Regions from separate parts of the Burkholderia sp. IDO3 genome, predicted to be linked through region 1. Evidence: predicted binding sites of a transcription regulator. Region 1 holds the regulator's gene; each other region holds the start of a gene.

What was found. The regulator FNR, encoded in region 1, switches genes on or off when oxygen is low (the NO sensors DNR and NnrR bind a similar motif). The targets are predictions, from matches to a motif close to TTGATNNNNATCAA.
Region 2: a site for FNR is predicted at 4,449-4,462, ahead of DCN14_RS32790 (universal stress protein). Genes of this name have one in related genera too.
Region 3: a site for FNR is predicted at 2,122-2,135, ahead of DCN14_RS13240 (PAS domain-containing methyl-accepting chemotaxis protein). Genes of this name have one in related genera too.

Annotation. Positions count from the first base shown of each region.
Region 1 is NZ_CP028962.1:84,957-91,496, forward strand. Features, by position in the region: gene DCN14_RS00390 (hypothetical protein) at 1-316, opposite strand, end outside; gene DCN14_RS00395 (aldo/keto reductase) at 533-1,480, opposite strand; gene DCN14_RS00400 (LysE/ArgO family amino acid transporter) at 1,810-2,430, opposite strand; gene DCN14_RS00405 (LysR family transcriptional regulator ArgP) at 2,536-3,429, shown strand; gene fnr (fumarate/nitrate reduction transcriptional regulator Fnr) at 3,476-4,222, opposite strand; gene DCN14_RS00415 (universal stress protein) at 4,353-4,820, opposite strand; gene DCN14_RS00420 (DUF3005 domain-containing protein) at 5,464-5,871, opposite strand; gene DCN14_RS00425 (hypothetical protein) at 6,149-6,382, shown strand; gene epsC (serine O-acetyltransferase EpsC) at 6,520-6,540, shown strand, end outside.
Region 2 is NZ_CP028964.1:244,956-251,495, forward strand. Features, by position in the region: gene DCN14_RS32750 (F0F1 ATP synthase subunit B) at 1-85, opposite strand, end outside; gene DCN14_RS32755 (F0F1 ATP synthase subunit C) at 95-343, opposite strand; gene DCN14_RS32760 (F0F1 ATP synthase subunit A) at 340-1,038, opposite strand; gene DCN14_RS32765 (ATP synthase subunit I) at 1,035-1,319, opposite strand; partial or broken gene DCN14_RS32770 (AtpZ/AtpI family protein) at 1,323-1,553, opposite strand; gene DCN14_RS32775 (F0F1 ATP synthase subunit epsilon) at 1,667-2,125, opposite strand; gene atpD (F0F1 ATP synthase subunit beta) at 2,122-3,552, opposite strand; gene DCN14_RS32785 (hypothetical protein) at 3,855-4,397, shown strand; gene DCN14_RS32790 (universal stress protein) at 4,541-5,014, shown strand; gene DCN14_RS32795 (DUF1488 domain-containing protein) at 5,038-5,313, shown strand; gene DCN14_RS32800 (Hsp20/alpha crystallin family protein) at 5,492-5,926, shown strand; gene DCN14_RS32805 (nitroreductase family protein) at 6,032-6,540, opposite strand, start outside.
Region 3 is NZ_CP028962.1:2,895,955-2,902,494, forward strand. Features, by position in the region: gene DCN14_RS13235 (PAS domain-containing methyl-accepting chemotaxis protein) at 1-35, opposite strand, end outside; gene DCN14_RS13240 (PAS domain-containing methyl-accepting chemotaxis protein) at 406-1,950, opposite strand; gene DCN14_RS13245 (GNAT family N-acetyltransferase) at 2,370-2,939, shown strand; gene DCN14_RS13250 (DUF523 domain-containing protein) at 2,980-3,504, shown strand; gene pcaF (3-oxoadipyl-CoA thiolase) at 3,617-4,819, opposite strand; gene DCN14_RS13260 (IclR family transcriptional regulator) at 5,047-5,832, shown strand; gene DCN14_RS13270 (PDDEXK nuclease domain-containing protein) at 6,040-6,540, opposite strand, start outside.

The DNA.
Region 1 (6,540 bases):
TCGAGGCGGGCGGCGACGCCTCGCACAGCGTCATGCGGCCGTCGGGCTCGCGATGGCCCCGCAGCGGAATCGGCGTGCGATGCGCGTCGTAGTAGTAGCTGCCGTCGACGCGCCAGCGGCCCGCGTCGTTGTGGTCGAGCGCGTCGTAAGTCTGCAGCGACACGTGGACGGGGGCGCGGCCGATCGTGCCGGTGTAGTTCACGACCTCGTACCAGCCGGCATGGGATACCGCCGGCGCGAACGCGAACGCGAGCAGCGCGGCGACGGCCGCGGAGGGCAGGCGGGCGTAACGGGAGCGGCGGGTGTTCCGGGGCATGGGCGGTTCCGTGCGTGGTGTTCGTCCGGGCACGGATACCGGTTCGATCAGGTCGAGCCGCCCGGCCGTCGGGATGCACGCCATTGTATCGAGCCGCCACGCGAGAATTTCATGCGCCCCGCATGCGGCAATACCGGAACGCAGATGACGCAGGCCGGCCGCGGAACCGCTGCACGACGCGATTCCACCGACCGGCCTGTGCTGTTGCAGACGGCCTCAGGCCGCGCTGGCCTCGTCGATCTTGCGGATATCGCCGTCGTCGAGCTGCACGCGGATCGCTTCGCCGAGCAGCGCGAGCTGTTCGAGCGACGTCGCACTGGCGATCGGCGCGGTGATCGTCGGCCGGGCGATCTGCCAGGCGAGCGCGATCGCGGCCGGCTGCGTGCCGTGCTTGGCCGACACGTCGTCGAGCGCCTTGAGGATGCGCAGCCCGCGCTCATTGAGATAGCCGGCGACGCGACTGCCGCGCACGCTCTTCTTCAGATCGGCTTCGCTGCGGTATTTGCCCGACAGGAAGCCGCTCGCGAGCGCGTAGTAGTTGACGACGCCGAGCTTCAGGTCGCGCACGACCGGTTCGAGATCGCGCTCGTATTCGGCGCGGTCGATCAGGTTGTATTCCGGCTGGATCACCTGGTATGCGGGCAGGCCGTCGCGCTGGCTGATGTCGGCGGCTTCGCGCAGGCGCGCGCCGCTGTAGTTCGATGCGCCGATGATGCGCACCTTGCCTGCTTCGATCAGCGTCTGGTATGCGGCGAGGGTTTCTTCGAGCGGGGCCGTGTCGGCGAGATCGCGGTGCGAGAAATACAGGTCGATGTAGTCGGTCTGCAGGCGGCGCAGCGAATCGTCGGCGGCCTTCAGGATGTTGTCCTTGGTCAGCCCCGCGCGCGCGGCGAGCATGCCGACCTTGGTCGCGATCACGACCTGTTCGCGCTTGCCGGAGCGCTTGAGCCACTTGCCGATGATCGTTTCCGATTCGCCGCCGCTGTTGCCGGGCGCCCAGGCCGAATAGACGTCGGCCGTGTCGATGAAGTTGATGCCGGTGTCGGCGAGCGCGTCGAGCAGCGCGAACGATGCGTTCTCGTCGACGGTCCAGCCGAAGACGTTGCCGCCGAAGGCGAGCGGTGAAACCTGGATGTCCGACGTGCCGAGGGTGCGTAGTGCCATGTTTCTCTCCGAAATCTGCGAGGTGACGGGATCGAACTACGGGATGGGACGAGATGACGGCGACGAGACGGCGGGGCGCGACGCGCTTGCGCCGTTGTCGCGGGACTCGGGACATTCTCGCCGATCGCTCGAAATCGTGCAGCCGGCCCGCCGCCGTGGAGGCGGAGGAATCGCGGCGGATAGCGGACGCGTCGTCCGTTGCGTGGTGATCCGGTCGGCTGCGTTCGATCTGGAACTGAATTTCGTCGCGGATGCGGGCGGGAGAAACGGAGGGAGGGTTGCTGCGTGCGGGCGGCAAGCCGCTGCCCGGGCTTCGATCGGCGAACGTGCTATCGCAACTGCACCGCCGCCAGGAACAGCACCATCCCGCCGATCGCGCCGTCCAGCACGCGCCACGCGACGGCCTTGCGGAACCACGGCGCGAGCAGTCGCGCACCGTATCCGAGCCCGAGGAACCACACGACGCTGACCGACATCGCGCCGACGGCGAACGCGAAGCGCGCGCCTTCCGGCTCGCGCGCGCCGGCCGTGCCGATCAGCAGGAAGGTGTCGAGATACACGTGCGGGTTGAGCCACGTGAACGCGAGCGTCATCAGCACGATCGCGGCCGCGCTTTGCGGCGGCGGCGCGACGGCGTCGCCGCGGACGTCGAGCGTTTCGTGCCCCGGCTTGAACGCGCGGCGCAGCGCGTTGATGCCGAACCACGCGAGATACGCGAGACCGACGTACAGCACCGCGTGGACGAAGGTCGGATAGCGTTCGACGAGCACCGACGCGCCGCCGACGCCCGTGCCGATCAGGATCATGTCCGACAGCGCGCACAGCAGCACGATCTTGCCGACATGCGAGCGCATGATGCCTTGCCGGAGCACGAACGCGTTCTGCGCGCCGATGGTGACGATGAGCGACGCGCACAGGGCCACGCCGTGAGAAAAAGCGATCCAGTTCATGATGGGGAATTGACAGCAGTAGACGGGGGAATCGGTTGGCGCTAGTCTGCGGTCAGCCCCGGAATAAGAGAAGCTAATTTACCTAATGTCGATTAAGGAAATCTAATGCTGGACTACGCGTTGCTCGACGCCCTCGCGGCGGTGATCCGGCACGGCTCGTTCGAACGGGCGGCCAGGGAGCTGAACGTCACGCCGTCGGCGGTGTCGCAGCGGGTGAAACTGCTGGAGGAGCGTGTCGGCAGCGTGCTGGTCAAGCGCGGGCAGCCGTGCGTCGCGACGACCTCGGGCGCGCTGCTGTGCCGGCATACGGAGCGCGTGCAGTTGCTCGAGGCCGAACTGGGCGGCCGGATGCCCGCATTGCCGGGCCAGATCGCGAGCGCATGGCCGACGCTGCGCGTGGCCGTGAACGACGACAGCGTCGCGACGTGGTTCATCGACGCGGTCGGGCCGTTCTGCACGGAGCGCGAGACGTTGCTCGACCTCGTGATCGACGATCAGGACTACACGGCCGCGCGCATCCGCGACGGCAGCGTGCAGGGCGCGGTGACCGCGCAGGCCGAGCCGATCCAGGGGTGCAGGTCGACGCGGCTCGGGCGCATCCGCTATCGCGCGGTGTGCTCGCCGGCGTTTCACGACCGTTATTTCGGCGCGGGCATCACGCGCGATGCGCTGCGCCGCGCGCCGTGCGTGATGTTCAATCCGAAGGACGGGCTGCAGGCGCGTTTCATCCGGCGCGTGACGCGTGCGGAGCTCGATCCGCCGCAACACTGGATACCGCACGTCGCCGGGTATCTACGCGCATGCGAAACGGGGCTGGGATGGGGAATGTGTCCGGACCGGATGGTCGATCGCCAGCTGGCAGCGGGCGAACTGGTCGACATGTCGCGCGGGCGGACGGTCGACATCGAGCTTTACTGGCAGAGCTGGCGCCTGTCGATCGGCTGGCTCGACGATTTCAGCGCGGCGCTGAAGGCGCGCGCCGCGCTGTTTCTCGACTGATCGGACGGGGAAGGCATGCGGCGCGTATCGCACGCGCCGGGCCGGGTCAGACGTGATGCAGGCCGTCGAAGTCGACGATCTGCACGAGGCGGCCCTGCATTTCGATCAGGCCGCGCTTCTGGAATTTCGACAGCGTGCGGCTGACCGTTTCGAGCGTCATGCCGAGGTAGCTGCCGATGTCTTCGCGTGTCATCCGCAGGTTGAATTCCGACGGCGAGTAGCCGCGCTTCAGGTAGCGCTGCGACACGTCGAGCAGGAACGCGGCGACGCGCTCTTCCGCATTCAGCGAACCGAGCAGCATCGTCTGCGACGTTTCGCGCACGATCTGCTCGCTCATCAGCTTGTGCATGCGTAGTTGCATCGTGCCGGCTTCCGAGCACAGCGACTTGAGCGCGCTGTACGGAATCACGCAGACCGAGCTGTCTTCCAGCGCGACCGCGGTGCGCGGGTGCGTGTCGTCGCAGATGCCGTCGAGGCCGAGCGCTTCGCCCGCGAGGTGCAGGCCGGTGACCTGTTCGCGGCCATCATGGCGCGTGGCGACGGTTTTCAGCGAACCCGAACGTACGGCATACAGGTTGTCGAACGCATCGCCTTCGCGGAACAACGCTTCGCCGCGCTTGACCGGGCGAGCCGCGCAGATGACCGATTCGAGGCGGCTGAGCGCTTCGGGGGCGAGGCCCTGCGGCATGCACAGATGACGCATTGCGCACGACGAGCAATGAGGGGCCTGGCGGGGAGCCCAGTTGCCTGCATGGGAAGGGGCGGCGGGGCGTGTGGCGACGGGCGTCAGCATGATCGTTTACTCCGGCGTTGAATCGACAGAATCATTGTCCCACCGCAAATTGGTGCGGTCGGGTGACAAAACGTCGCGACCGCGCGCGCATGCCGGCCGTTGCGTGAGCACGGTGCGCGCGCGAACATGTTCAGCCCTCCTGCTCATCCGTGTGCGAGGCGGCCGGGATCAGCAGCACGGGCAACGTCGCGTGGCGCACGCACTGTTCCGCGATGCTGCCGAGCACGAGGCGGCGGAACCCGCGCCGGCCGTGCGTGCCGAGCACCAGCAGATCGGCGCCGAATGCCTTCGCGCCATCGAGGATCAGCGTCGAGACGTCGTTGAGCGACGACGCTTCGCTCATCAGCGTCTCGCCCTTCACGCCCGCCGCCTGCATCAGCTTCGTGAAATCCGCCGCGAGCGCGTTGCCTTGCGCGACGAGCTGGTCGCGCAGCACGGACGGATCGTAGCCCGGCACGTTGTAGTAGATCGCGGCGTTCTCGACGACGTAGAACGGCTGCAGTTCCGCGCCGTGTTCCTTCGCGAGTGCGAGTGCGGCATCGAATGCGTGGCGGGACGTGTCGCTGCCGTCGATGGCAACCAGAATGCGCTTGTACATAGTGTCTCCGAGTGGCGGGTTGAACGGAAGTCGGCCGAACGGCCGGGCAGACCGTGCGTTGCTGCGAGGCAGAGTAAACCAACGGCAGGGACTTTGCATCGACATGCCGGTCGTCTCGATCGGCACGCGCGATCGCGGCGCTTGTGTCGTTGCAGCGGCGCATGCCGATCGCGAGCCATGCGCGCGCCGCATGTTGCGCTGCGTGACGGGTGCGGCGGCGTGCGACGTCGCGCCGGCCGGCCGTCCGGGCGGCGCGTTGCGGCAGTCTGCGGCGAGATGACGGCGGACGAACACCGTGCGGATACCGCATCGTGACGGCAGCGGCCGCACAGGCGTCGCGCGATGGTCCGGGGTGCGGCACCGTCCGCCGATGCACGACAACGTCCGCTTTGGCGAAGCCGAATCGCGCGCGTGCCTCCATTGGATCGCAACCGAACTGCGAATAACCTGATTTCGATCAACATCGATGCATTCACATCGATCGAAAGCGCGCGGCGCACCCGCGCGTCGCCGCGAACCGGCGCCGGTATCGACACCGATACGGAAGATCGTCCGCGTGCGCGCCGAACACAAGCCGGGCCCGCGCGAACCATCGGCCCGCGCGCCGCTCCGGCAAACGAACGATCGATTCAAACGCCGCGCGCTACCTCGGCACCGCGGCGATCTCGATGACGCGTTCGGGCCGGCGTCCGTGCCCGGGCCAGTACGCGCTGCCGTACATCCGGTGAACCGGGCCGAACAGTTCGTCGCCTGCGTGCGGCGGTGCATCGAAACCTTTCTCGATCACCGTGTAGCCGGCCCGCAGCGCGAACGCCGGGTGATTGCCGCCGGGGCGGCTGTCGAAGCCCGCGAAGCCGTCGCCGGCTTCGGGCATTGCGTTGACGAGCGATGCGTTGCTGCGCGTGATTTGATCGGGCGAGATCGCGCCGCCAGCAAGACGCGACGCTTCGCGATTCTTGCCGTCGGTGTCGACGGTGCTGTCGTGCGTGTCGTCGTTGTCGAGTTCGATGCTGCGCGGATGCGCGGTGTGCGCTTGAGCTGACGATTCCATCGCGGCTCTCCTGGCGGCGAAGCGCTCCGGATCGAAGCAAGTCCCGTTCCGGGCACGACGGGAAAAGGCGCGCGGGCGATCGCCGCGGTCGCGCGGCGCGCATTGATTTGTCGTGATTTATTTCAGCTAGAACACGCGTTTTCTACAGAGTATGATTCTTTTCCTGCGAAGCGGCGAGAGGGGAAGCGATCTCGCCGTCTCTGCCCGCGCCGGGGGCCGCAGCACCCTTAAAGACGGGTAGTGAACAACAAAGCAAGGGACTAGAGGTGGCGGATTCATGCAAGCGACTACTGCCTTCACGCACCGCGGTTATCTGTTGAATTGCGCGCCCGCGCGCGCCAGTGACGGGTCGTTCAAGCCCTATGTCGTGATCTCCCGATCGAGCGACGGGGAACTCGTTGCCAATCGTTTTTTTCCGATCGAACTCCAGTTCAACGACGAAGGCGCTGCGATCGCGCACGCGCGCGACTGGGCCGTGCGCTGGATCGACGCGAGCAGCATCGCGATCTGACGCCGTCGCGCACCGGCCGCATTGGCCATCCGGCCGATCCACCGCGGGCCGCTGCCGGACGAAAAACGCGGTAATCTTGCGGAACCCGTCACTTTATTAGCGGCCGTGCGACTGCGCGCGGCTGCCTGCATTGGCATATGTCGACATCACCCGCCCGT
Region 2 (6,540 bases), on a different replicon from region 1:
GCTTGAACAGAAAGCGCGACAGCAGCCAGACCAGAACGAGGACGTTGATCGTCTGGAAGGCGAATGTCCACCAGTCGATTCGCATGGCGACGGCCTACCGGGTAAACGGATTGGCGAACAGAACGAGCAGGGCGATCACGAGACAATAGATCGCCATGGTTTCGATCATCGCCAGGCCGACGAACAACGTTCGCGAAATCGTGCCGGCCGATTCCGGCTGGCGCGCCAATGCGTCCATCGCGGCAGCGACGGCGCGGCCCTCGGCCAGCGCGGGGCCGATTGCGCCGAAGGAAACGGCGATGGCGGCCGCGGCGATGCTTGCCAGTTGAATCCAGTCGTTCATGATGCTCCTTGCCGTGGATGTGATGCGGGCGCGCCTTCGCCGCCGAGCGCGGCGCCGATGAACACTGCTGCGAGTACGGTGAAGATGTACGCCTGAACCGTGCCCGTCAGCAGGTCGAGCGCCATGAGCGGAATCGGAACCAGCAGGCCCGCGAGCGACAGTACGATGCCGATCACGAACACGCCGCTCATGACGTTGCCGAACAGGCGCACGATCAGTGAAAAGGTCCGGGTTATCTGCTCGACCAGATTCAGCGGAATCATGATCCAGGTCGGTTGTGCGAACGATGCGAGATATCGGGCGAGCCCGCGTTCGCGGATGCCGTAGAGCACCGTCGACACGAAGACGACACCGGCGAGGGCGGCGTCGGTTTCAAGATGGGCGGTAGGAGGCTCGACACCCGGGATCAGGCCGGACCAGTTGCAAGCCAGGATGAACAGGAACAACGTCCCGAGCAACGCCCGGCAGCGCGCGGGTTCAACCTGCATCGTGTCCTGCAGCTGGCTGTCGAGCGTCGAGACGAACAACTCGGCCGCCGTCTGGAGTTTGCCCGGGGTCAGCGACAGTTGCCGGCGCAACGTTATCGAGGCGACGGCAATGAGCGTCATCAGCGCCCAGGTGATTGCCACCGGCGTCGAGACGGGCACTGCCCCGATGTGAAACAGCGGTTCGGTCACGAGGGGGGAATGCATCATGACGCGCCTCCCGGCGACCGGATCATCACGCGGCGAGCGAGCATGATGCCGGCGAGGCCGCTCAGCAACGCGGCGGCTCCAATGTGCGCGAGGCCGAACAGCACCAGGGCGAGCATGCCGAAACGAACGAGATGCACGATGGTGGCGATGCCGAATGCATTGCGCACATACCAGCGGGCGCTGGCGAGTAGCGATGCGAAATAGGCCAGGCCGATGACGCCGCCGGTTATGCCGCCCGCGGCAGCCTGGAGGGGAATCGACAACGTCTGGATCGGCATCATGTATCAGCTCCCTGGACCCTGGCGATGCATCCAGCGCCATGCGGACCACAGACCGAACGCCGCGCCCAGCATCAGCAGCGGCGCGGAGAAGAACACGCCGGTATGAAAGTGCCGGTCGAGCCAATGCCCCAGCCATAACGCCAGCAAGGCCGGAATCACGATCATCCAGCCAAGCATGCCGATCTGCCCGAGTCTGGCGCCCAGTGTCGGCTCCGGCACGTCGCGTGCCTGCCTGTCTCGCCGGACGGCGCGTTGCGCGGTCTCTTCGAGCACCGGTGCGTCGGGCTCCCGCGTTTTCGCCTCCGGCCCGGGCCGCGCAGGCGAATTCCTTCTTCGGGGCTTACCGCTCATGGCCGGCCCCCCTCGTTTGTCCCGTCCGCACGTCCGGCCGCGTCCGCCGTGCCGGGGCGCAGATACTTCAGGATCTGCCGAATGGCCTGGGTATTGAGGCGCGTTTGCTCGACCCGCACTCTACGCGCCGCATCGAGACGCGCCGCGCGCGTTTCACGGACGCGTGTTTCCAGCGTCTCGAGCGCATCGCCGAGTTCGCCGTCACGGCACGCGATACGGATGTCCTTGCCGTTGACGATCCGCAACACGCCGCCGCTTACCGCACAGAACCTGCGCGTGCCGTCTGCGGTGCGCCAACGCATGACACAGGGCGACAGCACGGTCAGAAAATCCGTATGCCCGGGCAGCACACCGAAACTGCCGGTTGCGTCCTCCGCACGGAAGGCGACGACCTCCGGCGTATCGACCAGCATCCCGGCGGGCGTCGCGATGCTCAGGTGAAGCACCGTGCTCATGATGTTGCCCGCTCCCGCTCGCGGGCTTCGTCGAGCGTCCCGATCATGTACAGCGATTGTTCCCGCCATGCGTCGCATTCGCCGTCGAGAATGGCGCGGCATCCCGCGACGGTGTCGTCGACCGCGACCGAGCGGCCCGGCACCCCCGTGAACGCTTCGGTGACGGCGAACGGCTGGGTCAGAAACCGCTGCAGACGGCGGGCCCGGCCGACGATCAGGCGGTCGTCCGCGCCCAGCTCCTCGATGCCGAGCAGCGAGATGACATCCTGCAGCTCGCGGTAGTGCTCGATCGTGCGCCGCACGTCGGTCGCGACCTGAACGTGTTCGGCGCCGACCACCAGCGGATCGAGCAGGATCGATGACGACGTGATCGGATCGATCGCCGGATACATGCCTTCGGCGGCCATCGTGCGCGACAGGACGACCATGCTGTCGACGTGCGCGGCGATGGTCGTGACGGCAGGGTCCGTGAAATCGTCCGCCGGAACGTAGACGGCCTCGATCGCCGTGATCGAGACGCCGCCGACGGACACGATGCGCTCCTGCAACGCCGCCACTTCGCTTGCCAGGGTCGGCTGATAGCCGACGCGTGACGGGAGCCGGCCGAGCAAGCCCGACACTTCGGCGCCGGCCTGGACGAAGCGGAATACGTTGTCCATCAGGAGCAGCACGTTCTGGCGCTGTTCGTCGCGAAAGTGCTCGGCGACGGTCAGGGCCGTCAGCGGAACGCGCCAGCGGGCGCCCGGGGGTTCGTTCATCTGGCCGTACACGAGCACGGTTTTCGGCAGCACACCGGAATGCTGCATGTCCATCAGCAGTTCGTGGCCTTCTCGCGAGCGCTCCCCGACACCGGCGAACACCGATATTCCGTTGTAGCGCTCGACCATCGCGTGAATCAGCTCCATGACGAGCACGGTCTTGCCCACGCCGGCGCCGCCGAACATCGCCGCTTTGCCGCCCCGGGCGAGCGGGGCGAGGAGATCGACGACCTTGATGCCCGTCGCGAAGATGCCGGTTGCGCTGTCCTGTGAGGACAACGCCGGCGGCGGTTGATGGATGGGGCGGCGCTGGACGTCGGCCGGCAGCGGTTCGCCCCGGTCGCCCGGCGCGCCCATCACGTCGATCAGGCGTCCGAGTACGGCGTTGCCGACCGGAACCGAGATCGGCCGACAGGACGCCTGCGCCGATGCGCCTCTCGGCAATCCGCTGGTCGACTGCATCGCCAGTGCGCGGACGGTCTGCTCATCGAGGTGGGCTTGTACTTCCGCAACGATCGCACTGCCGCCGTCGACTTCGATCGAGATCGCGGTGTCCACCGGCGGCAACGAGCCCGCCGCGAACGCGAGATCGACGACTGCGCCGCGCACCGCGACGACGCGTCCGGGAAGCTGCGGGCTGGAGACACTGCCGATCGATGCGGTGTTCATCGGTTGTTGTCGGTGTTGGAGGGCGCCCGTGCACGGGTCGGTGCAGTCCGGAGCCGGGTCGCGGGAAAAGGCCACGGCCAATTTTTACTGCGGCGCATCCTGTCGACGATTGATCGTGATCAAGGAGCGTGTCGGCGGGCCGGCCGGGAGGCGGGGATGTGGACGGTCACGCCGGCATGCCGGCGTGACTCGGCAATCGGCGCGCGATTGACGCAGGACAACCGCATTCGGCAGGCCGGCGATACAGTCGATTCGGACGCTTGCGCAACGCGGGCGGCACGGGTCGTCACGACATGGCCGGAATGACGTCGGGCGCGATCGTGCTGCCGGACTGCAGGCGGACCTCATGGCTCTGCGAGGCATTGGCGATGAAACAACGGGTGTTGGCTGCGAGCGCCCTGCTCGTGCTGGGGGCATGTGCCGGAGTCGGGCAGGGCGCGACATTCAGGTCGACTGAAACGCGCTTGCTCGCGGCACGGCAGGCTGCGGCGCTGCAGTGTTCGACGCCATCCGGATGCGACCGTGCGTGGAAGCTCGCACGCCGCTACGTCGAAGCGCATTCGTCGACCCGCATCACGCGCTTCGGTGCAGACCGGATCGAAACAGCACAACCGTATCTCGCCGGGGAAGTCTATCTGTGGGCGTCTCGCGTGGCGTCGGGCGACGGCGGCGCGGTGATCCGGCTCAAGGCCATGTGCAAGGGCATGTATGACAGCGATGGCGGCCCGGGCTGGCAATACGATGCGTGCGCGATGAAAATCATCGAGATCGAACAAGGCTTCCAGTCGTATGGGAAGCCGCCGCATGCACCGGAAACGCCGACGCAACCGGTTGAGCCTCGATAACCCGGCGCTCTCGTCTCGCCCCAGGGCCGGTTTCATTGCGTTTTCAAACCATTGACTTCCGTCAACGCCGGTTTCCCGCGCGCGCCGATGATGAAAACATATCCGGACGCCGCCGGCGCGTCGGATCATCCAGCGAGGTCGGTATGTACACGAACATCATGGTCGCCGTGGACGGTAGTCCTTCATCGAACCGGGCGCTCGACGAAGGCTTGAAGATGGCCGGATCGTGCGGCGCGCGCCTGTTCGCCGTTTTCGTCGTCGACAAGTCGTTGCTGATCACGTATGCCGGGCGACTGGACCCGGACGCGCTGCTCGACGAAGTCCGGCGGGACGGCGCGGCGGTTCTGCGAAACGCGGAACGAACCATCTCGCATGCGGCAGTCAACGGCGAGACGGAAATCGTCGAAACCGAACTCGGTCAGGATATCGCCGAGCGGCTGCAGCGCTATGTCGCGGATCGTTCGATCGATCTGGCCGTGATCGGAACGCACGGACGACGCGGTGTGCGGCGGCTGCTCCTCGGCAGTGTCGCCGAACGCTTCCTGCGCGGATCGAGTTGTCCGGTACTGCTCGTGCGCAGTCACGATGCCGCGCCTGCCGCCGTGGCGGCGGCCTAGCGTCGCGCCGCAGGGTGACCGTCATGCAGATATCCTTTCCCGTCGAACATCCGACGTACTGCGGCCTGGACCTGGCGCTGGCCTTTCCGGCGCTCGTCGAAGGCCGCCGCGTGCGATGCGCGATCACCGCGGAGGCGCTGGAAGACCACTTCCGTGCGGCATCGCCCCGCGAGCAGGATCTCGTCGACGCCTTTGCACGACATCGTCCCGCCATCGAGCGGGCGGCACGCTGCCTGCTCGAGGAAGTCGGCGGGCGGCCGATCCTGCTTCATAGCGGTTATTTCCGGTTCTGTACGTAATCGGCTGTCGCCTTTGACCCGCATCAAGCACGTACTGGTGCGGGCAGGTACGCTGGACTTCGAAAGATCATTCGTCCCTTGCGCGGCATGCGGTGCCGCGCCATCCGATCTCCATTGCGGCCCATGCTGTCGGGACGAAAGCGGCGGCCGCATGTCATCTGTATGAGGAGTGCGAATCATGAGCAACATGACGCGTTACGACCCGTTTTCGATCGAACCCGTGTCCGACCTGTTTCAGGGGTTGTTCAGGCCGCTGCGCGGCATGGCGCTGGCCGACCAGCCGGATCTCGAGTCGATGAAGATCGACGTGACGGAAAGTGACGACGCCTACAAGGTCAATGCGGAACTGCCCGGCGTTGCGAAGGAGGACATCGACATCGAAGTCAAGGGCTCGACCGTATCGATCAACGCAAAGGTCGAGCGCAACCGCGAACAGAAGGACGGCGAGCGGGTGATTCGGCGCGAACGCTACAGCGGTGCGATCAGCCGGTCGTTTTCCCTTTCCGCCGAAATCGACGACGCGAACGCGACGGCGACCTATCTGGATGGCGTGCTGTCGCTGACATTGCCGAAGAAGGCGCCGGTCGGGCAGAAGAAGCTGGCGATCAGTTGAGCGGATGACGGGCAACGGGCGATGCAGGCACGCATCGCCCGTCGGGAGGAGCCGGCGCGCGGAGCGATCCGCGCGCCGTTTTCATGGATGCCGACGCGGGTTCGCTCACGCGTGCGGCGCCGTCGTGCCGGCCCGATAGCCGACCGTCTGGGCGAGGATCGGCAACTCGTCCTCGTTCAGTCGTAGCGCGTCGGCGAGCGCACGGTGATTGATCCAGCCGCGCACGACGGTGCCGAGGCCGGCCGCCGCGCAGTACAGCGACACGTTCTGCGCGATGGCGCCGGCCGCGATGGCAGAGAACACGTCGCGCTGTTGCTGCGGCATGTCGAGTATCGCGGCCGTCCGGACGACGTAGACGAGATCCAGCGGGGCGCGTCCGACGAAGTCCTGATAGCCGGTCAGGTTGCGCGCATCGACCGCATGCTTGAGCACGAGCCGATGCGCGGCTGCGTCGTATCGGTAGACCCCGTACGGCAGCGCGACGTAGAGGTCGATTTCATTGAATGCGTGCGCGGACGGCGCGGTGCGACCGCCGCTCGCCGGCCGGTTGATGCCGTCCGCCGCCCACAGCATCGTACCGAGCGTCGCGGGCGGGAGCGGCGTGGCAGCGAATT
Region 3 (6,540 bases), 330 kb from region 1:
AATTCGCGTTGCGTGACAGGCTGGTTATTGCGCATGGTATGGAGTCCCGTGTTGCGGATCTTGCGTCCGCCTGTGGATGGATGCGAGACCGTACGCATCGCGGGCGACCCGCATGCGTTCGATCAGACTCCTGCGCTTTCGGCAAATCTGGCGAAAACATTATGCCGACCGCGGGTAAATATGCATTAATCGTTCATCATCTTGATTTAGCCGAACACTTTGTTTATACGTGAATCAAATACTCAGTTTTATCAAGCATTTGCACGCCAATCATCTGAACATTCAGGGCAATTCATTCGACCGGATTCGCGAATAAATCCGGCTTGATGCATTCGAATCCGATCGAACCGGAAAGAGATTTCGCCGCCTCGTCGCGACGGGATACGCAAGCACGCGCCCCGGCGATTACCGAAACACGTTCACCGCATCCACGAGCCGCGTCGCCTGCTGCTTCAGGCTCTCCGACGCCGCCGCGCTTTGCTCGACCAGCGCCGCGTTCTGCTGCGTGATGTTGTCCAGATGCACGACCGCCTGATCGACCTGCGCAACCCCCGTGCTCTGCTCGGCGGTCGACGAGCTGATCTCCGCGATCAGGTCCGACACGCGCTTCACCTGCGCGACGATGTCTTCCATCGTCCTGCCCGCGTCGTCGACCCGCCGCGCGCCCGATTCGACCCGCTCGACGCTCGCGCCGATCAGCGTCTTGATCTCCTTCGCCGCATTCGCGCTGCGCTGCGCGAGCGCCCGCACTTCGCCCGCGACCACCGCGAACCCGCGGCCCTGCTCGCCTGCGCGCGCGGCTTCGACCGCCGCGTTCAGCGCGAGGATGTTGGTCTGGAATGCGATCCCGTCGATCACGCCGATGATGTCGGCGATCTTGCGCGAGCTGTCGGTGATGTCGCTCATCGTCGCGACGACTTCGCTCACCGCCTGCCCGCCCCGCTCGGCCGCTTCGCTCGCGGACACCGACAACTGGTTCGCCTGCAACGCCGTCTCCGCATTGCTCGATACGGTGGCCGTCATCTCCGCCATCGATGCGGCCGTCTGCTGCACGCTGGACGCGGCCTGCTCGGTGCGCGCACTCAAATCGTTGTTGCCCTGTGCGATCTCGTTGCTCGCGCGCTGCACGTTGTGCACCTGTTCGCTGACGTCGTCGACGAGCCAGCGGAACATCAACCCGAGCTGGTTGATCGTGCGCAGCGTCATGCCGATCTCGTCGACGCGGTTCATCCGCACGCCGCGCCGGCTTTCGCCGGTCGCGACGTTCAGCGCCTGGTCGTGCAACCGCTTCAACGGACGCACGATCTGCGCGTCGAGCCACAGCCCGGCCGCGACCGACACGCCGGCCGTCGCGGCGGCAAACGCCGCGAGCCCGGCACCGGCCAGCCCGCATGCACAGCCCGCGCCGACGACGGCCGGCGCCAGCACGCACAGCACCGAATGAACGCGCGCGCGCACCGACATCGTCTGCGGCAGCGACACGATGCGCAGCAGCCCGGTACGGACGACCAGTCCTTTGTGGAACGTGCGTTGCCCGGCCTTGCCGTCGCGAAGCGCGCGGTACAGCGCGTCGGCCGCCGCGATCTCGTCGCGCGGCGCCTTGGTGCGCACCGACATGTAGCCGTGCGGTGCGCCGTTGCGCATCACGGGCACCGCGTTCGCGCGCACCCAGTAGTGGTCGCCGTTCTTGCGGCGGTTCTTCACGAGCGCGGTCCACGGCTCGCCGTTCTTCAGCGTCGCCCACATGTCGGCGAACGCCTCTTTCGGCATGTCCGGGTGCCGCACGACGTTGTGCGGCTGGCCGACGAGCTCATCGTTCGAGAAGCCGCTCACATGGGCGAACGTGGTGTTCGCGTACGTGATGTAGCTGTCGGCATCGGTGGTCGACATCAACGTGACGTCGTCGGGAAATTCGAATTCTTGTTGGGTGACAGGCTGGTTGTTGCGCATGCAGCAGGGCTCCGAAAGGCGGATCGGAAGGCAGGATCCGCGCGGCGCAGAAATCACGCTCAGTAGCCGAAAAACGGTTTATCGCTTTACGACGGTCTCGTTCCTACTGTCGGCAATTCCGGCAAAAACCTTACCCTTGAAATGCAAAAAATACCGGATTCGCTTATCAATATGACCTGGATCAAATAATCTCGCGATAATCGATGCCGCGCTGTTCCACCGCGGCTCGATGCGTTATGAGAGAACGCCGGGCGGCAAACCAATGCCGGCGGCCGCTACGCGCGGCAAAACGATTCGCCCCATTTCACCCCATTCAACCGACATTCGATCAATTCGATGAAAAAGATCCGGCACGAACTGAATCGGCCACACCGGCACACGACATGCCGCTCGCAACGCACCGCCGGCCGGGCAACCGGATGACGCGCCGCACCGCTACCGAACGCGACGCGCTGTCGGCCCGCCTGCTCGCGCGCGACGAACTGCCGCTCGTGTGGACCATCGACCGGCGCGAGATCATTCACCATCTGTACGCGCTGCGCGACGGCGAACTGCATCTGGTCCCGGACTTCTACGACGTGCAAGGCTGGCCCGACGGCGAAGCCGAACACTACACGCCGATCCTGCTCGACTGTCACGATCGCGGCGGCTGGTGCGTCGGGATGTTCGACGGCACGCGGATCGTCGCGGCGGTCATCGTCGACGCCGATCCGCTCGGCGCGCAACGCGACATGCTGCAGTTGAAGTTCCTGCACGTGAGCCGCGACTGGCGCGGCTGCGGGCTCGGTGCGCGGCTCTACCGCGCGGCCCGCGCACAGGCGCGCGCGATGGGTGCGAAACGTCTGTACGTCTCTGCGACGCCGTCGCGGCACACGATCGACTTCTACCTGCGGCTCGGCTTCACCGTCAGCGCGTCGCCCGACCCGGTGCTGCATGCGCTCGAGCCGGAAGACATCCATATGGAAGCGCCGACCGCGAGCCGCGCGTAGCATTTCCGTTCGACCCACGCCGCCAACACGGAGAACGACCGTGCAGCACGCACCGCAGCAGCCGGCCCCGCCGAAGATCCTCGTCAGCATGTGCGTGCTCGGTCACCCGGTCCGCTACAACGGCTCGGCCCAGACCGCCGCTCACGCAGCGCTCGAACGGTGGCAACGCGAAGGGCGTCTGGTGCCGGTCTGCCCGGAACTGGCAGGCGGATTGAGCGTGCCGCGCCCGCCCGCCGAGATCGCAGGCGGGGCATCCGGGCAACGCGTGCTGTCGGGTGCCGCGCGCATCGTCGACGTGCATGGCACGGACGTCACGGCAGCGTTCGTCGACGGCGCGCAAACCGCGCTGGCGCTCGCGCGCGCGCACGACTGCCGCTTCGCGATCCTCGCGGACGGCAGTCCGTCGTGCGCAAGCCGCTACATTCATGACGGGAGTTTCTCGGGCCGGCGGCATGCCGGTGCCGGCGTCACGGCGGCGTTGCTGCGCGAGCATGGCGTCGAGGTGTTCGCGGACACCGAGATCGACGCGCTCGTCGCCCGCCTTGCGCAACGAATGGAAGGCTGAACGACGAAGTGGCCGTCACGACGGTCTCGTGACGGCCACTTCGTTGGCGTCGAAACTGCGATGAAGCGGCGCAGCGGCGTGGACCCGATCCTGCCGCCGCCGCGCGATGCGATCAGACGCGTTCGATCGCGATCGCGATGCCCTGGCCGACGCCGATGCACATCGTGCACAGCGCGAAACGGCCGTTGGTGCGATGAAGCTGGTACATCGCGGTCGTCACGAGACGCGCGCCCGATGCGCCGAGCGGATGGCCGAGCGCGATCGCGCCGCCATTCGGGTTCACGCGAGGATCGTCGTCGGCGACGCCGAGCATGCGCAGCACCGCGAGACCCTGCGACGCGAACGCTTCGTTCAGCTCGATCACGTCGAACTGGTCGATCGTCATCCCGAGTCGCGCGAGCAGCTTCTGCGTGGCGGGAGCCGGGCCGATGCCCATCACGCGCGGCGCGACGCCGGCCGTCGCGATGCCGAGCACGCGGGCGCGCGGCGTCAGGCCGAAGCGCTTCGCGGTGGCTTCGTTCGCGAGCAGCAGCGCGGCCGCGCCGTCGTTGACGCCCGACGCGTTGCCGGCCGTCACCGAGCCGTCCGGGCGCACGACGCCCTTCAGCTTCGCGAGCGTCTCCAGCGACGTTTCGCGCGGATGCTCGTCACGCGAAAAGACGACGGGGTCGCCTTTCTTCTGCGGAATCGTGACCGACACGATTTCCTCGGCGAGCGTGCCGTCCTGCTGCGCACGTGCGGCCTTCTGCTGGCTGCGCAGCGCGAACAGATCCTGGTCGGCACGGCTGACGTTGTAGTCGACCGCGACGTTCTCGGCCGTCTCCGGCATCGAATCGACGCCATGCAGCTTTTTCATCAGCGGATTGACGAAGCGCCAGCCGATCGTCGTGTCGTGGATCTCGGCCTGGCGCGCGAATGCGCTGGCAGCCTTGCCCATCACGAACGGCGCGCGCGTCATGCTTTCGACGCCGCCGGCCACCATCAGCGCGGCCTCGCCCGACTTGATCGCGCGCGCGGCCACGCCGACCGCGTCCATCCCGGAACCGCACAGGCGGTTGATCGTCGAACCCGGCACGCCCTCCGGCAAGCCCGCGAGCAGCGCGGACATGCGTGCGACGTTGCGGTTGTCCTCGCCGGCCTGGTTCGCGCAGCCGTAGATCACGTCGTCGATCGCGGTCCAGTCGACGTCGCGGTTGCGCTCGACGAGCGCCTTGAGCGGCACCGCGCCGAGGTCGTCGGCGCGCACGCCGGACAGTGCGCCGCCGTAACGGCCGATCGGCGTACGAATCGCATCACACAGAAAAGCTTCAGTCATCAGTGTCTCCGGTCTCATGCAAGGCTGGGAAGTGAATGAAACGCGCCCCTTGCATTGCCCGCCGGGATGCGCTTAAATGTTCTATATACGAACATAAGATCGTGTATCGAACGTTCAACGCATCATAGGGAGTGCGGGGACGACCTGTCAAGCGCCCGGTCCGCGGTGCGGTTGGCGTGTCAGGCCCCATGCGCTATCTTCTCGGCTGCACGACAATTCGACCGTTCATGACAACCGAAGACATCCAGAAACCCGGCGACTCCTATGTGCAGTCGTTCGCGCGCGGCCTCGCGGTGATCCGCGCATTCGACGCCCAGCGCCCGGAGCAGACGCTTACCGAGGTCGCGTCGGCCACCGGACTCACGCGCGCGGGCGCGCGCCGGATCCTGCTCACGCTGCAGACGCTCGGCTACGTCGAGGCCGACGGCCGGCTGTTCCGGCTCACGCCGAAGATCCTCGAGCTCGGCTTCGCGTATCTCACGTCGATGCCGTTCTGGAATCTCGCCGATCCGGTGATGGAGCAGTTGTCCGCGCAGATCCACGAAAGCTGCTCGGCAGCCGTGCTCGACCGCACCGAAATCGTCTACGTGCTGCGCGTGCCGACCCGCAAGATCATGACGATCAACCTGTCGATCGGCAGCCGCCTGCCCGCGTACTGCACGTCGATGGGCCGCGTGCTGCTGTCCGCGCTCGACGACGCGGCGCTCGACGAGACGCTCGCGCAAAGCGGCATCCGCGCGCACACGCAGCGCACGATCACCGATCTCGGCGAACTGAAGGCGGCGATCGCGCAGGTGCGCCAGCAGGGCTGGGCCGTGGTCGACCAGGAACTCGAAGTGGGGTTGATGTCGCTTTCCGCGCCGATCCGCAACCGGCGCGGGCAGGTGATCGCCGCGATGAACATCAGCGGCAACGCGCAGCGGCACACCGCGAAGCAGATGGTGAAGGAGTTTCTCGGGCCGCTGCAGCAGGCCGCGCAGACGGTGTCGGATCTGGTGGCGCGACGCGGCTGAGCGGCAGGCTCGGCGATACGGCATCTCGTGGACAAAAAAGGCTGAAATCAAGCATCGACGGATGTTCGCTACGCTGCTCGCGTACCAGGCACACTGCGCGCGCTCGGACTTCCGGGGAAAACTTGCTTGCCTGCTTGTTCATGGCTCGATTCTCTCAAGAATACGAGCCCCCACCCAATCCGGTGCGGTTCAGTTCAGTTGCTCACGTTATCGCTTGCGCTTCCTGGGGAGCATCGTCACGCGAGATTCGATTAGCCGCCGCGTGTTCTCCAGCTCCTTTTGCAGCACTTCTGCGTCCGGCAGCACCATCCGGTAGTTCGCCGCCATCACCTTCGTAGGCAAGCCCTCCAGCGCATACCGCGCCAAGGCGTGTCCCTTGTCGGCGCAGAGAATCAAGCCTACGGGCGGGTTCTCGTCGGCAAACGTCCAATGCTCCTTCGCGTAGTTGCAATACAAGTGCATCTGGCCCACGTCGGCATGGGTCAATGCACCGAGCTTCAAATCGATGATGACCAAGCAACGCAACTTGCGATGGAAGAACAGCAGATCGACGCGATACCACGTCTGGTCAATGCGCAACCGGCGCTGCCGCCCGACGAAGGTGAAGCCATCGCCGAGTTCGAGCAGGAAATCCTCCAGCCGGCGAATCAGAGCTTGTTCGAGATCGGATTCGGAATACTCATCCTTGAGATCAAGGAACTCCAGCAC